One region of the Georgenia sp. Marseille-Q6866 genome, then DNA from elsewhere that is predicted to be linked to it. Evidence: riboswitches for the same ligand, from Rfam matches in the RefSeq annotation. Region 1 holds a riboswitch; the other holds the start of a gene.
The links. Region 1 has a riboswitch for cyclic di-AMP ahead of ACWPXV_RS13650 (C40 family peptidase). Riboswitches for the same ligand answer to the same signal wherever they lie in the genome.
Positions count from the first base shown of each region.

Region 2: it holds a riboswitch for cyclic di-AMP, as region 1 does, so the genes downstream of both, ACWPXV_RS03095 (C40 family peptidase) here and ACWPXV_RS13650 (C40 family peptidase) in region 1, are expected to answer to the same signal.

Region 1 is NZ_CBCOOR010000016.1:49,830-57,906, reverse strand. It holds gene ACWPXV_RS13665 (alpha/beta fold hydrolase) at 1-729, shown strand, start outside; gene ACWPXV_RS13660 (CPBP family intramembrane glutamic endopeptidase) at 785-1,657, shown strand; gene ACWPXV_RS13655 (dihydrofolate reductase family protein) at 1,713-2,363, shown strand; cyclic di-AMP (ydaO/yuaA leader) riboswitch at 3,062-3,226, shown strand; gene ACWPXV_RS13650 (C40 family peptidase) at 3,371-4,060, shown strand; gene ACWPXV_RS13645 (DUF305 domain-containing protein) at 4,373-4,999, shown strand; gene ACWPXV_RS13640 (DUF305 domain-containing protein) at 5,127-5,720, shown strand; gene ACWPXV_RS13635 (hypothetical protein) at 6,195-6,482, opposite strand; gene ACWPXV_RS13630 (heavy metal translocating P-type ATPase) at 6,489-8,077, shown strand, end outside.
Region 2 is NZ_CBCOOR010000002.1:249,178-257,254, reverse strand. It holds gene ACWPXV_RS03115 (hypothetical protein) at 1-305, shown strand, start outside; gene ACWPXV_RS03110 (hypothetical protein) at 324-776, shown strand; gene ddaH (dimethylargininase) at 790-1,617, opposite strand; gene ACWPXV_RS03100 (universal stress protein) at 1,687-2,619, opposite strand; gene ACWPXV_RS03095 (C40 family peptidase) at 2,749-3,621, opposite strand; cyclic di-AMP (ydaO/yuaA leader) riboswitch at 3,624-3,777, opposite strand; gene ACWPXV_RS03090 (iron dependent repressor, metal binding and dimerization domain protein) at 3,957-4,643, opposite strand; gene ACWPXV_RS03085 (pyrimidine dimer DNA glycosylase/endonuclease V) at 4,640-5,251, opposite strand; gene ACWPXV_RS03080 (glycosyltransferase family 2 protein) at 5,248-5,994, opposite strand; gene ACWPXV_RS03075 (hypothetical protein) at 5,991-6,584, opposite strand; gene ACWPXV_RS03070 (prenyltransferase) at 6,584-7,462, opposite strand; gene ACWPXV_RS03065 (lycopene cyclase domain-containing protein) at 7,459-7,779, opposite strand; gene ACWPXV_RS03060 (lycopene cyclase domain-containing protein) at 7,780-8,077, opposite strand, start outside.

The DNA of each region.
Region 1 (8,077 bases):
TGGCAGTGGCACGACATCGCCCCGGCCATCGCCGGGCACGGCTACCGCGTGCTGTGCCCCGACCTGCGCGGTGCGGGCTGGACGAGCGCCGACGACCCACGCATCGACCGGGAGACCCGGCTGCGCGACGTCGTCGCCCTGCTCGACGTGCTGGGCCTCGACCGGGTCGATCTCGTGTCACACGACATGGGCTCCATCACCGCCATGCAGCTCTGCTATGCGCACCCCGACCGTGTGCGGACAGCGACGCAACTCGCCGTTCCGCCCGGTTTCATGACGTTCGACCCGGCAATGCGCCGAGCCTTTCGTCATCTGCCCCCGTTCATCTGGCACCGGCCAGGCAGGTCGCTGCGCGGGACCTTCTCTCCGAGGTACCTCGCCCGTCCGATGGCCGGGGACACGGTGGCCGCCCACCTCGCACCGATGGCCCGGCCCGAGGTCGACGCAGCCGTCCGTCCGCTGTGCCGCCACATGGTCGCGGCGGAGGGGTGGCGGATCATGCGCGGCGTCTACCGGCGCCGGCGGCTCACCGTGCCGACCCTCGTCGTCTTCGGCCGGCTCGACTACGCCTTCACCGAGGAGCTCGTCGGCCGGACCTGCCGGGAACCGGAGCGGTACGCGGACCGGGCCGAGTTCGCCTACGTCGACGACGCCGCCCACTTCATCACCGACGACGCACCCGACGCGGTGGTCGACCTCGCCGTCGACTGGTTCGTCCGCGCCGGGTGACGGACCTCGGACAAAATGGCTGCGGGGGACGGAGGGGCTGGCATAGCGTCGAGAGATGACCCATCCGGGCAACGGACAGGTGGCCGAGGCGGCGCCCCCGCGTCTGCCTGTCGCGGCGCGGCTGGCCGTCGTCGTCACGGGTGCCCTGTTGGGCTGGCTGGCGATCGCGGCACTGACCACTCGAGTGTGGGGCGAAGGCCTCTCACTGGCGAGGCACGCCGTCAGTGCCCTGGCGGCGCTTCTCATCGCCGGGGCACTCGTCGTCGCGGCGCGCCGGCTCCTGGACAGGCGCCCCGTCGGGACGCTGGGGCTGTCCGGTGGAAAGCGCGCGGCCCGCGACCTGCTCTACGGAGCCCTGAGCTGGCTGCTGCCGGCCGCGGTCGGGCTGGCGGTCGCGCTGGCGGCCGGGTGGCTGCGGATCGAGATCGACGCGACGCTCGCCGAGACCGTCGGCGTCGTCCTCCTGCTCGTCGTCCTGGTCCTCGTCTACGAGGCGTTCCCCGAGGAGCTGCTCTTCCGCGGGTACGTCTACCGCAACCTCACCGCCGCCGTGGCGCCGTGGCTCGCCGTGCTCGTCCAGGCGCTCCTCTTCATGCTGTTCGGCACGGCGCTGTGGGTGATCACCGAGGGGTGGGGCGTCCTCCTCGAGCGGCTTGTCCTGTTCTTCGGGATGGGGGTGGTGGTCGGGTGCATCCGGCTGATCTCGGGCTCGGTCTGGGCCGCGGTGGGCTGGCACCTGGCGTTCCAGGTGGTCATGCAGCTGGTCATCTCCAGCCAGTACCTCGAGGCCACGGTGAGCAACGAGACCGTCTTCGTCGTGGCGACGGCGGTGGTGGCCTTCGCGACGTCGACGACGATCGCCGGGTTCCTCTGGCCGGGCCAGGAGAGCTGGGCCCGGCCCGAGCCCGACGTCGGGCCGCCGCGATGACTTCGGCTCGCGTCGGCGGTCAGCACCACCGCACGGCCGGCCGGAGGAGGTAGCGATGTCCAGGACCCGGATCCACAACCTGTCGATCTCTCTCGACGGCTTCGTCGCGGGGGAGGTGCAGAGCCTCGAGACCCCGATGGGGCACGCGGGCGAGCGGCTCCACGAGTGGATGTTCGCCACCAGCTTCGGGGCCCGGCTGGTGGGCGCACCGACGGGCAGTGCCGGCGTCGACGACGCGATGGCTCGTTCGCACGAGCCGGGCATCGGCGCGGAGATCATGGGGGCGGGCAAGTTCGGGCCGCCCGGCTGGCATGACGACGCCGACTGGCGCGGCTGGTGGGGGAGCGAGCCCCCGTTCCACACTCCGGTCCTCGTGCTCACCCACCGCCCGCGAGAGGCGATCGAGATGGCGGGCGGCACGACCTTCCACTTCCTCGAGGCCTCACCGGCGGAGGCGCTGGACGTCGCACGTCGGGCCGCGGGCGGCCTCGACGTCCGTATCGGTGGCGGGGCGACCGTCGCGCGCGAGTTCATCGCCGCGGGTCTCGTCGACCACATTCACCTCGTCCAGGTGCCTATCGTCCTCGGGCACGGCGCGTTGCTGTGGGACGGCCTGGAGGGGCTGGAGCGCAGTTATGACATCGAGGTGGTCTCGACGCCCAGCGGCGTCACCCACCTGACGTTCACGAGGCGCTCGAGTGGGTAGCGTCCGGCGGTGGAGCACACGTGCGCCTCTGCCTCCTGCTCCTGCGGACTCCTGTGGCGCGGCGGGCGGCGGCACACCGCCGAGGTTGCCGGCCACATGGCCCATGGCATGGACGGCGACGGAGGCCATGCCGCGCGGTTCGGCACGCAGGGTGTCGACGAGAAGCGGTGCCTGCGCCTCACTTGCTCAGAGAGCCAGCATGGGAGCCAGTGGTACTGCGGACGCGCATGTCCGCGAGCTGGTAGGCACGGGAGCTCGTGAGACGGGAGCGTGAGCCGAGTCGCAGCATGTGCGGACGCCAGTTCGTGAGCTGGCGCTGCAACGTCACCCAACGGCGCCAGCGGCGAAACCAGGAACGCCTACTCGGACGAGCGGGCACGTCCCCGTTGTCAGCCGGCTTCCACGACTTCGACCATCCGGGCGAGAGCCCGTTGCATGTAACGGCGCCACAGGGGCCGGAACGGGCCCGCGAGGACGAACCGGCGTCCGCGTAGCGGCTTGAACTCATATGTCCAACGGATCGAGCAGCCCGGTTCTTGGACACGCACGTTGTGAGAGTGCCTGGGCAGGAGACGTGGTGGGAATGAAGGTTTGATGAAGTCTTCCCCGAGGCCGTTATCGAACCGTGATCCTGGGGGTCGGGGTGTGTAGCGTCGCTCCTGCTTCCCGGCCCCTTCATCGGGAAGCCCGCGTGCGGACGCCGAGCCCTGCCACCGCACCGTGGTCCTCGATCGTCCGTGGCAGGGACGGGGAACCCAATCTGGGCCTGCGTGCAGGTCCTTGGGGTGAAGCTCGATGACCGAGCCGGGTGTGCTCCTACCCGAACCCGACAGCTGACCTCGTAGGCGCCCTGGAGAGGTTTACCCGTGACATCTAGCCACACCCGTGGACGGCACCGCGCCGAGGGCCGTCCCATCACCGCTTTCTCATCACTGGGCCCGTGCCTGACGGGTCCGGCCGCCCGCCGTGCCGCGCTTGCCGCGGCCTCCTCCGGCCTGGTTTTGACCATGGCCACGACCACCGCCTCCGCGATGGAGCCGGTCCACCCCGACCCCCCGGTCGTCGACACCCAGGCGACGGCGAGCACGCAGACCGGTGACGCGGCGCAGGTCACCCACACCGTCGTGTCGGGAGACACCGTGGGGAAGTTGGCGCAGCGCTACGACAGCACGATCTCGGCGATCATCGCGGCGAACGGTCTGAACGCGCAGGCCCTGATCATTGTCGGCGAGGTGCTGACCATCCCCCAGGGTCAGGGCGGCACGTCGGCGGCGACCACGGCCACCTCGTCGGCGACCGGCGTCGAGCGGGAGACCGCCTCGGCGTCGCGGTCGGCCGCCCGGGAGGCCCCGCCGGCCAACGCGTCGGGCAACGCGGTCCTGGACATCGCCTACCGATACATCGGCACCCCTTACGTGTGGGGCGGGTCGACCCCGGCGGGCTTCGACTGCTCGGGGTTCACCCAGTACGTGTACGCCCAGGCAGGCATCTCCATCCCACGGTCCTCCTCGGCGCAGCGCAACGCGGGCACGCAGGTCTCGGCCTCCCAGGCCCAGCCCGGTGACCTGGTGTGGTGGCCCGGGCACGTGGGCATCTACGTGGGGAATGGGCAGTACATCGCGGCCTTCAGCCCGGGCAACCCGCTGTCGGTGCGTGACATCTATAAGGCGAACCCAACGTTCATCCGAGTGGGTTGAGCAACGGGGGGTGGCCCGCAGGTGACTGCGGGCCACCCCCCAACTGTTCGGCCTGATCCTGGCGATTGGCGTTGGTCGAGGCTGCACGGGTTGGGGTCGCTGCTGGAGCCAGATGAGTCCGACCGGGCGCTCCGGGTCCCCGTGCCAGGAGCACCGGGATGAAGACTCGATGAAGAATGCCCGTGAGGCCGCTGCTGGGCGTGGTGTCGCCACCCAGCACGTGGTTAGCCTCCATTAGCCCCACCCGATGGGCTGACCAGCTGCGGCTGGGCCTTCTCGCCCATCGGCCACATTGAGCAGATGGAGACGCCCGTGACACTCAGGACCCGACTCTGCGCCGTTGCCGGCGGGGTTGCGCTGACTCTCGCCTTGGCCGCGTGCGGTAACGGCGAGCAGAGCACACCGGAGGAGCCGGCCGCCGGCAACGCCACGGAGGAGACGACCGACAGCGCGACGCAGGCCGAGGACGTGCACAACGACGCGGACACGATGTTCGCCCAGATGATGATCGTCCACCACGAGGGCGCTATCGAGATGGCCGACCTGGCCGTGGAGAAGGCTGCCAGCGAGGAGGTGCGCTCCCTCGCAGAGCGGATCTCCGCGGCGCAGGGCCCGGAAATCGAGCAGATGACGGCCTGGCTCGAGACCTGGGGTGAGGAGACCTCCCCCATGGGCCACGAGGGCATGGACCACGGCGGCATGGACATGGAGGGGATGAGTCAGGAGGAGGCCATGGCCGAGCTGGAGTCCCTGTCCGGCGCCGAGTTCGACCAGCGGTTCCTCGAGCTGATGATCGCGCACCACCGCGGCGCGGTCGACATGGCTCAGGACGAGCTCGACAGCGGGGAGAACCCGCAGGCGCTGGAACTCGCCCAGAAGATCATCGATGACCAGCAGGCCGAAATCAGCGAGATGGAGGAACTCCTCCAGGGCCTGTGAGGTTCGGACCCGCCGGCGGGCGAGCCCAAGTTCGCCCGCCGGTCCATGTCGACCCGAAACAGGACGGCGCCCGATGACCGAGAGAACGATGAGGACCCAGCGCTGAATGAACAGGAGAGTGTTTCCCATGGCCGAGCACGAACACTCGAACGATGACAACCACGACAGCCACTCGCGGACTCCGAGCATGAAGATGTACCTGCGGTTCGCTGCGATGCTCCTGACGGCGATGGTCGTTATGTACTGGGTGATGTTCGCCGGGTCGTGGGAGTGGGGCCACATACGCTTCAGCCAAAGCCGTGTCTTCATGGCGGTGACCATGGGTGGCGCGATGGGGCTGGTCATGCTCGCGTGGATGCTCAATATGTACAAGAACACCAAGGCGAACGCCGTCGTCGTGGTGGTGAGTCTCGGGCTGCTAGCGGGCGGGATCGCGCTGGACCGCAGCCAGGCAACGGTGGACGACGCCGCCTTCATGCGCGCGATGATTCCCCACCACTCCCTGGCCATTACGCGCTCGGAGCGAGCCGGGATCGAGGACGTCCGGGTCTGTGAGCTTGCCGTGGAGATCAGCGAGGCGCAGCGGCGCGAGATCTTCGAGATGGACTGGCTCATCAAGGACATCGCGGAGAACGGGGTGGCTTCGACACCGGAGGAAGCGCAGGCGCGCCCGGTGACGGCCTTTGAGGAACCTGCAGAGCGTCAGTGCGACACGGACTGAGGCGTGTCCATAGCCCGTCCTTTGGACTACCCTCCATCGACGGCACCCACTGTCAGCCCATGCCGCTGACGCCTCGCTGATGCACAGGTTGGGGGCGCTAGCGCGCGGACCGTGCCCCGTGGGGCAGTCACCGGCACTTGGATCGGGGCCTCGCCAGGAGGTCCCAAGTCGAACCGGTTGCCGAGCCGGACTAGGGCCGCGGCCGCGTCCTCCCAGGAGTGGTCCGCGGGCGCCTGGACGGCGGTGACGACGGTGGGTGCTTGGTGGCTGCCACGAATCCTCCTCATGGTTGTTGCGGTCCGAAGAGGCATCGACCAAGTGGGGCAACCGATCGAGCTTTCATGAAGAGCCGATGAACATCTCTGCCTCGTGCAGGCGAATCGGGAATGGACCGCTGCCCGGGCTCCTTACGACTGACGCAGATACCCTCCAGGGGTATGCGGAACGAAGGAGTGAGGGGTTGCCATGGGTACGTCACCGGGCCACGATCACGCAGGGCGCCGGCCAGGCGAGGGCCAGGGTCACAGCGCACACGTCCACCACGACTCGGCGCAGGGCGACGCGGGCGGGCATGGGAAAGGGGAGGCCACGCACGGGCAAGCGATACCCACTGGCGACACGGGTGTCACCGACCCGCTGACCGCCGCAGGACATGGCTCGGCCGTGCACGATGGGCACGGCGAACAGCCCGGTCACGACAGCGGTCCCGACGTCCACGCCGATCACGGCGGTCACCCCGGTCACGGCGGGCACGGCGACCACGTGGGCATGTTCCGTCGCCTGTTCTGGGTCATGCTGATCCTGGCGGTTCCCACGGTGCTGGTGAACGGGATGTTTGCCGACCTGCTCGGCTACACGCTGCCTGACGTGCCGGGGGTGGAGTGGGTGTCCCCGGTGCTGGGCACGGTGATCTACCTGTGGGGCGGGCGCCCGTTCCTCACCGGCGCGGTCGGTGAGCTGCGTTCGCGCAAGCCGGGGATGATGCTGCTCATCGGGATGGCGATCACGGTCGCCTTCGTCGCCTCCCTGGGAGCCAGCCTGGGGCTGTTCTCCCACGAGGTGGACTTCTGGTGGGAGCTGTCGCTGCTCGTCGTCATCATGCTGCTGGGACACTGGCTGGAGATGCGTTCGCTGGCCCAGACGTCCTCCGCGCTGGACTCACTCGCCGCGCTGCTGCCCGACGAGGCGGAGCGGGTGGAGGGGGACCGGGTCGTCGCGGTCGCCCCCGCTGACCTTCGTCTTGGTGATGTCGTCATCGTCCGCCCGGGCGGGCGGGTACCGGCCGACGGTGAGGTCGTCGACGGCGGCGCGGATGTCGATGAGTCGATGATCACCGGGGAGTCGCGGCCGGTGCCACGCGCGGTGGGGGACCAGGTCGTGGCCGGCACGGTGGCCACCGACAATGCGCTGCGGGTGCGGGTGTCGGCCGTGGGGGAGGACACCGCCCTGGCCGGGATCCAGCGGCTGGTGGCCGAGGCGCAGGCCTCCACCAGCCGGGCCCAGCTCCTGGCGGACAAGGCCGCCGGCTGGCTGTTCTGGTACGCAGTCATCGCCGCGGCGATCACCGCGGTGGTGTGGGTGTCCTTCGGGGTCCCGGAGAGCGCGCTGGTCCGGGCGATCACCGTCCTGGTCATTGCTTGCCCTCACGCCCTGGGTCTGGCGATCCCCCTCGTGGTGTCGATCTCGACCGAGCGCGCCGCCCGCGGCGGGGTCCTCGTCAAGGACCGTGGCGCCCTCGAGCGCATGCGCGTGGTCGACACGGTGCTGTTCGACAAGACCGGCACGCTCACCAAGGGTGAGCCCGCGCTGACCGGTGTCACGGGGACCGGCGGGTATGAGCACGGGAATCTGCTGCGGCTGGCTGCGGCCGCCGAGGCCGACAGCGAGCACCCTCTGGCCGGGGCGATCGTCACGGCCGCCGAGCACCGCGGCCTGCAGGTGCCCCCGGCTGTGAACTTCCGTGCGACGATGGCCGTGGGGGTGCGCGCCACCGTCGAGGGCCGCGAGGTCCAGGTGGGCGGGCCCGCCCTGCTGTCCCAGCACGGCGCCGAGCCGCTGGCAGCGACCGCGTCGTGGGCGCAGGCAGGTGCCACCGTCTTGCACGTGATCATCGACGGGGAGGTGGCCGGTGCCGTCGCGCTGGCCGATGAGGTCCGCGAGGAGTCACGGCAGGCGGTCGAGGCCCTGCACCAGCTGGGCATCCGGGTTGTCATGATCACCGGCGACGCCGAGCCGGTGGCCCGGGCCGTGGCCGCCGAGTTGGGTATCGACCAGGTCTTCGCCCAGGTGCGCCCGGAGGACAAGAGCGAGAAGGTCGCCCAGTTGCAGCACGAGGGCCGCACCGTGGCCATGGTCGG
Region 2 (8,077 bases), on a different contig from region 1:
TGGACACCGTGACGTCCGCGGAGGTCCAGGTGCGGTCGGGCGCCACGTGGGGGCAGCAGGTGGTCATCGACGCCGCGACGTCCAGCGCGGACCCCGAGGAGCAGCTGGCCGTCCTCGACCGGCTCGTCCACGCGGGGTGGGACACCGCGGCCTTCGTCCCCACCGACGTGAGCACGGTCCTCACCGCTCCCGGCGGCGTCGTCCTCGACGCCCGCGACCTCGGCTTCACCCACCAGGGCGCCGGCCCCACCGGGCTCTACGAGCGCTTCGGGCCGCCCGCCGCCGACCCTGAGTGGCGACCGTGACCGGCCGGAGGGAGAACCGTGGGACTCGCTGAGGCACCGGAGGACCTGCGCGGGCTCGCCGGGCAGATGGACGACGTCGCCGAGCAGGCACGCGAGCTGGGCGCGGACCTCGTCGCCCTGCGCGAGACGATCGGCTGGCGCTCCGTCGCCGCCGAGGAGTACCAGGTGGTCCTTCTCGACCACGCCGAGGCGACGACGCGCGGCGCGGACCGTGTCGACGACGTCGCCCAGGCGCTGCGGGAACACGCCGACGGCGCGGCGCAGACCCTCGCTGCGATCGAGGCCGCGCGCGGCTTCCTCCTGTCCGCCGCTGAGGAGGCCCGCTCGGTCCTCGGCGACCTGTGGGACGGCGTCGTCGACGCGGTGACGGAGGACGCCCGCCGCGTGCTCGACATCGTCGCGGACGCGCCGCCGTCCGCCGTCGACATCGGGTGGCTCGAGCGCGCCCGTCAGGCCGGCTGGCCGGGCTGACGGGCGCGACGGCTCAGGCCCGGATCTCCAGCGTGCAGCACTTGGCACCGCCGCCGCCCTTGAGCAGCTCGGAGGTGTCGATGCCGATGGGCTCGAAGCCCCGCTCGGCCAGTGCCGCGGCGAGGTCCGTCGCCCGCGGGTTGTGGATGACGTGGCGGCCGTCGCTCACCCCGTTGAGCCCGAGGACGACGGCGTCGGCCTCGGTGGCGATGACGGCGTCGGGGAAGAGCCGCTCCAGCACCCGGCGGCTGCCCTCGCTGAAGGCCTCGGGGTAGTACGCGATCTCCGTGTCCGACAGGACCATGAGGGCGGTGTCGAGGTGGTAGAACCGCGGGTCCACGAGGCGCAGGGTGATGACCGGCTTGCCGATGACCTCCTGCAGCTCGGCGTGCGAGGCGGTGGAGGTGCGGAAGCCCGTGCCGGCGAGGACGTAGTCACCGACGGTGAGGATGTCGCCCTCGCCCTCGTTCGTCTCGGTCGCCTCGTGCACCCGGTAGCCGTGGTCGGCGAACCACTGCGCGTAGGCGGGGCCCTCGGGCATGCGCTGGGGGTAGGTGAACTTCGCGGTGTACATGACGCCGTCGCTCACCAGGCCGCCGTTGGCGGCGTAGACCATGTCCGGCAGGCCCTCGATCGGGTCGATGAGCTCGATGCGGTGCCCGAGGCGGACGTAGGTGTCGTGGAGCTCCTGCCACTGGGCGACCGCCAGGTCCGTGTCGGTCGGCACGGTGGGGTGCATCCACGGGTTGATCTCGTAGCTCACGGTGAAGTACGTCGGTCGGCACATGAGGAAGTGCCGAGGCGTCGCGTCGCGGGATGGGCGCACGGCAGCCCCTTTCATCTCGGGTGTGCCTAGAGCCTAGGCACACCCGGGGTCACCGGCGGCGTGGCACGCGTGAGCCTCGCCACGTCAGCGGCGGCGCCACGGCACGTCGGCCGGGCCTGCCTCCTCCTCGCGGGCCGAGCGGGCGGGCACGACCATGACCGGGCAGACGGCGTGGTGGAGCACGGCCTGGCTGGTGGAGCCCATGAGCAGCCCCGCGAAGCCGCCCCGGCCGCGGGAGCCGACGACGACGAGGTCGACCGCCGTCGAGAACTCGGCGAGGAGGGCGGCGGCGTTGCCGTCCAGGGCGTGCTGGCTGACGCGGACCTGGCGGCCCTCGACGGCGCGGTCGACGGCGACGCTGAGACCGACCTTGACGTCGGCGAGGACGTCGTCACGGTCGACGGCGGCGGGCAGCCAGGCGAGGGAGCCGGACCCGCCACCGATGGGGACAGCGGCGACGGCGGTCAGGTGGGCGTCCCACAGGACGGCCTCGTCGACGGCGCGGCGCAGCGCGATGGTCGCCGACTCCGAGCCGTCGACACCCACGACCATCTGGCGCACGGGCGTGAAGCCGGGCTGCCCCTCGGGGGTGCGGGGCACGACGACCGTGGGGCAGTGGGCGTGGGCGGGCAGGGAGGAGGACACGTTGCCGAGGAGCCGGTCGGCGAAGCCGCCGCCACCCCGCGTGCCGACGACGGCGAGCCCGGCCTGCCGGGAGAGCTCGACGAGCACGCCGGTCGGGTCCCCGAGCTCGAGGGCGCAGGTGACGTCGAGCTCGTCACCGACCCGCTCGACGGCCTCGTCGAGGACCGCCTGCGCCCCGGCCTGGATCGCCGAGTCGTCGACGGCCGCGAAGCCGCCGTCGAGGGAGGCGACGGTGAAGGCCGGCACCGCGTACGCGCACACGACGTGGAGACGCCAGCCGAGCCGGCGGGCCTCTGCCGCGGCCCAGTCCAGGGCCGCAGTGCTCGTCTCGGAACCGTCCACACCGACGATGACGACGTTCTCGCGGGGCATGTCACCCTCCAGGTCGGGAGCCGTTGCCCCCATTGTGCTCCCTCGCGCGCGGCGCCGCGGCGCTTCGGCAGGGACGCCGACGGGCCCGCACCGAGTCGGTGCGGGCCCGTCGGGCAAGCGTGCTGGGGCTCAGCCCACCCGGATGAAGGTGGGGGTGCCGCGGCCGACGTCCGAGATCGGACCGGCCTGCAGGGGCTTGGAGGGATTGCGGGCGGCGATGTGCTGGCCGTCGCCCAGGTAGATCCCGATGTGACCGGGCCACCACACGAGGTCACCGGGCTGGGCCTCGGCGGCCGAGACGACGGTGCCGGCGCCGGCCTGCGCGCTGGAGCTGCGCGGGATGCTGATCCCGGCCTGCTGGAAGACGTACCAGGTGAAGCCGGAGCAGTCGAAGCCCGAGGGGCTGGAGCCGCCCCACACGTACGGGGTGCCGACGTAGCGGAAGGCGATGTCGACGATCGCGTTGCCCGAGGCGGCCGGCGCGGGGGCGGCCTGGGTGGCGCTCTCCTCCGCGACGGCTGCGGAGGAGGAGGAGGACGAGGACGTCGACGCCCCGCTGCGGGAGGCGGTCTCGGTGGACCGGGCGGCGACGAGGGCCTGCGCCTCGGCGGCGGCGGCAGCCTCAGCAGCGGCCTCCTCCGCGGCGATGTGCTCGGCGATGGGGTCGGAGTCCTCGGCGACCGTGGTCTTCGGCGGCGTCGCGGCCACGGCCACGTCGGCGACGGCGAACTCGACGTCGGCGGGCACGGAGACGGTCGGGTTGACCGTCAGGGCCGTGCGGGCCTGGCTCGAGAGCGCGGAGACGTCGACCTGCGGGAGGGAGGAGCCCTCCGGCGCGGCGACGGCGGTGCTGGCGGCCATCGTCAGGGCCAGGCCCGAGGACGCGGCGACGAGCATGCCGCGGCGGGCCGCCGGGCCGGCGACGGCCTGGCTGAGAGCGGTGAAGGGGGTGGTGGGACGGCACGCTGCGCGGTGGCGCGCCCCAGGCATAGTTACGGTCACGAACTGCCTCTCCTGTGTTGCCGACGAGGTGAGCTGTCGGGTTCGGATGGGAGTTCACCCGGCCCGTCCTTGCGGACGGGCTTCACCCCTAGGGGCCGACCGGAGCCGACCGCCACTACCTGGTTCCCCCGCCCCTGCCGACGGTCATTCTCTTGGGACCACGGGCGGCGGCAGGGTTGGGCTCCGTCCATGGGCTCATCACTGGAGGGCGTGAGGAGCGAGTCGGACACTACCTGAGCGTCAAGCCAATTGTCACGTTCTGGTTACGAAGCCTGTGGGCCTCGTGTCACGACTCACACCTGTGGGGCGGCAAGAACCGCAAAATCTCGCGGTTCTCAGGCGTCGACGAAGAGGTGCCGCGTGACGTCCTCGGCGACGTCGAGGACGAGCTCGGAGCCCTCGGCCTGGAGGGAGACGAAGCCCGCGCCGCGCTGGACGGTCAGGCGCGTCCCGGGGCGCACCCCGGCCTCGGAGAAGCGGGCGAGCAGCTCGACGTCCACCTGGAGGGGTTCCCCGATGCGTCGCAGGACGACCTCAGCCTCCGGGGTGCCGACGACGGCGGCCAGCGGCTGCAGCGGCGGGTCGACGGGCGCGAGGCTGCGCTCCCCGAGCTCGGCGAGCCCGGGGATGGGGTTGCCGTAGGGGTCGTGGTGGGGGTGGTCGAGCAGCGCGACGAGGCGGTGCTCGACCTGCTCGCTCATCACGTGCTCCCAGCGGCACGCCTCCTCGTGGACGTACTCCCAGTCCAGCCCGATGACGTCGGTGAGGAGCCGCTCGGCGAGGCGGTGCTTGCGCATGACCTGGGTGGCGCGCTCGTGGCCGAGGTCGGACAGGCGGATGCGCCGCGCCTCCTCCAGGTGGAGCAGGCCGTCGCGCTCCATGCGGGCGACCGTCTGGGACACCGTCGGGCCGGAGTGGCCGAGGCGCTCGGCGATGCGTGCCCGCATGGGCACCACGCCCTCCTCCTCCAGCTCGTAGACCGTCTTGAGGTACATCTCGGTGGTGTCGATCAGGTCACTCATACGTCGCTGCCCATCTCTCGCTCCTCCTCCCGAGGATAGGCCGACCCGCTGACCCCCGTGGCCGTCCTGGGACAGCGGTCCCCACTCCCCCACACTTCCGCTCCCCCACTCCCCTTCCCTCCCGCCGAGCGCTGAGGTGGCGGGGGAGAGGGGGGGGGGGGGGAAGCCGGTTCAGGTCTTCTCCCAGGGCTCGACGGGGCCCGGGACCCGCACGAAGAGGGGTGGACCTCGACGTCCGTGACGTCCCGGACGAGGGCGTAGCGGTCGGGGCTGCGCACGGCGAGCTTGGCGAGCAGGTGGGCCCACTCGTAGGCGACCTGCCCCTCGGTCACCGGCAGCGGGGCGACGGCGTCGAGTGCCACGGCTCGGTCGATGCGGCTGCGGTCGAAGCGGTAGCCCCGCTCGTCGGCCTCGACGGCGAGCACGCCGAGGTAGGCGCAGACCGACGCGAGCGGGTCCGCCGTCGCCCGGAAGCGGACGAGCTGGCTGTGATTGAGGTAGCCCTTGGTCCGCCCGGCGAGCACCGCCTGTGCCAGCAGCGTCTCGCGCCAGCACGCGACGAGCCCCTGCCGGTCGAGGTAGCGCGGGTGCACCGACCAGACCCTCATGCCGCCCCGTCCCTCGCGGGCAGTCCCAGGCGCACCGCCCACCGCGTCCACGGCGGAGCCACCCGCCAGTTGACGGCCAGGGTGCGGAAGGCACGGCGGAAGCGGCGGCGCAGCTGGCCCAGCCCCACGAGGCTGCGCGCGGAGACGCCGACGACGATCGAGCGGTCCAGCCGCACCCGGCGGCGCGGGCCGAGGGCGGAGGCGAGGTCGAGGTCGTCGTGGAGCTCGGCATCGTCGTCGTGGACCGCGGCGCGCACGGCGAGCCAGCTGGTGCGCCGCACCGCCATGCTCGAGCCCCACAGCGCGTGGTGGCCGAGCGCGAGGTAGCACAGCCCGTAGTAGGCGCCGAGGTAGACGGCGGAGACGACGCGGCCAGCGCGGGGCAGCTCGTAGAAGCTCCCGACGCCGGTGACGGCGTCCCGGCGCGGGTCGGCCATCGCGGCGGCGATGCGCTCGAGCCAGTCGGGGCCGGGCAGCGAGTCGGCGTCGAGCCGGGCGATGACGTCGCCGCGCGCGGCGTCGTAGCCGGCCGCCGCCGCCATGGGGATCCCGCGCCGCGGCTCGTCGACGACGCGCGCGCCGTACCGGCGGGCCACCTCCGCCGTCGCGTCACGCGAGCCGTTGTCGACGACGACGACCTCGAGCGGCGCCACCGTCTGGCGTCCCAGGGCGGTGAGGCAGCGCTCGAGGGCGGGCGCGTCGTCGAGCGCCGGGATGACGACGCTCACGCTCAGCGGGCTCACCTCGCCCACCGGGCCACGAGCAGACCGGCGACGACGGAGCCCACCCCGCCTGCGGTGAGGTCACCGATCGTGTCGCCGTAGGAGACGTACACGGAGTCGTCGACGTAGGTGAACCCGGCCCACTCGGCGATCTCCCACAGCACGCCGAGGGCCACGCCGATACTCGCCGTCGTCAGCGCGATGCCGGCCCGGCCGGCGCGGGTGGCGGGCCCGGCCAGCAGGCCGCCGCGCAGCATGACGATGCCGAGCGCTGCGGCGATGAGGCCGTTGACGAGCAGGTGGGCGGGCACGTCCACCCACGGCACCGTCTCGTAGAGCCCGACGGCGCTGGCCCAGCCGGCGGCGATGAGGGCGGCACCCAGCAGCGCCTGGAGGGTGGCGGGGAGGAAGAGCACCCGGGCGAGCGTGACTCCGCCCAGGACGAGGAGGGCCACCGCCGCGGCGACGGCGTCGACGGCGATCGCCGCCGGGATGCTGAGGACGGCAGCCACCGCGACGGCCTGCGCTGCGACCCGCGCGGGGCGCGGCCCGGGCACGGTGAGGAGCACGCCGGAGGGCGTGGTGGGGCGGGTCGGGTGCTCATCGGCCATCAGCGGGTCCAGGCGATGGCGATGAGGAGCTGGGTGATGAGGAAGCCGGTGCCGAGGTTGAACCAGATGAACCGGCGCCACCCGGCGTTGGCCTCCTCGCAGCGCGCGTCGGGCAGGGAGCGGTAGGGCCAGATCGAGAGGATGTAGGGCACGACGAGGACGGCGGCCAGCGCGCCCGGCCACCCCGTCCACAGCGCGGCCACACCGGCCGCCGCGTACAGCCCGAGGGACAGCCGGGTGGTGCGGGCGGCGCCGAGCCACGTCGCGACGGAGGAGATGTCCGCCTCCCGGTCCGCCGTGACGTCCTGGACGGCCCCGAAGGCGTGGGACGCCATCCCCCACAGGAAGAAGGCGACGAGCGCGGCGAGCGCCGCCCCCTCCAGGGAGCCGCCCGCGAGGACGAGCCCGAAGACCGCAGGGCTGACGAAGTGGGTGCTCGAGGTGAGCGAGTCGAGGACGGGCCGCTCCTTGAAGCGCAGCACGGGGGCGGAGTAGGCGATGACGGCGAGCACGCTGACGGTGAGCACCGCCGTCGAGGCCGCCGAGCCGAGCAGGACGAGGGCGACGACGAAGGGCAGGTTGCTCAGCACCGACGCCCAGATCGTCGTGCGGTGCCAGCGGCGGTCGAGGACGATCCCCTCGATGCCGCCCTTGCGCGCGTTACGGAGGTCCGACTCGTAGTCGAAGACGTCGTTGACCCCGTACATGAGCAGGTTGTAGGGGATGAGGAAGTACAGCGTGCCGACGACGAGCGCGAGGTCCACGCCGCCGCCCGCCATGAGGTAGGCCGCCGCGAAGGGGTAGGCGGTGTTGATCCAGCTGACCGGCCGCGAGGAGCCGAGGAGCTGGCGCAGCGCGCTGGTGGCGGTGTCGCTCATGCTCGCTCCTCGTCGGCCCGGCGGGGGCGCAGCAGCTCCCACAGCGCGGGCAGGAGCAGCACCGAGGCGAGCGGCCAGGCGAGGTCCTCGACCGGCGCGAGGAGGAGCCGGGCCCCGGTGAGCTGGGACTCGTCGTAGCGGAAGAGGTCGGCGGCGATCATCAGGCTGTCGAAGACGACCGTGAGGACGAACAGCGTGACGAGCGTGACCGCCGTCGCCGCCCACCAGCGCCGGCCCAGCCGCCGCACCCGGGTGGCGACGACGGCGGTGGCGAGGACGGGCACCAGGAACAGGCCCGCGAGCAGGAGGTAGCTCACTCAGCCCACCTCCGCCGTCGTCGTGCGGCGCGAGCGCAGGAGCAGGAGGACGAGCCCGTGGAGGACGAGGGTGAGGTAGCAGAGGAAGGTGACGAAGACGAGCTCCTCCAGGGGCAGCTCGGGGGCGAGCATGATGCCGGTCATCGCGTCGCTCTCCCCGCGGTGGTAGAAGCCGGAGGCGATCGCGGCGACGTCCCACAGGAGGAAGAACGCGACGCCGACGGCGAGCACGAGGGCGCCGCGCCGGGCGTCGGCCCACAGGACGAGCCGGAAGCGGGCGTCGAGCAGGGCCATGCAG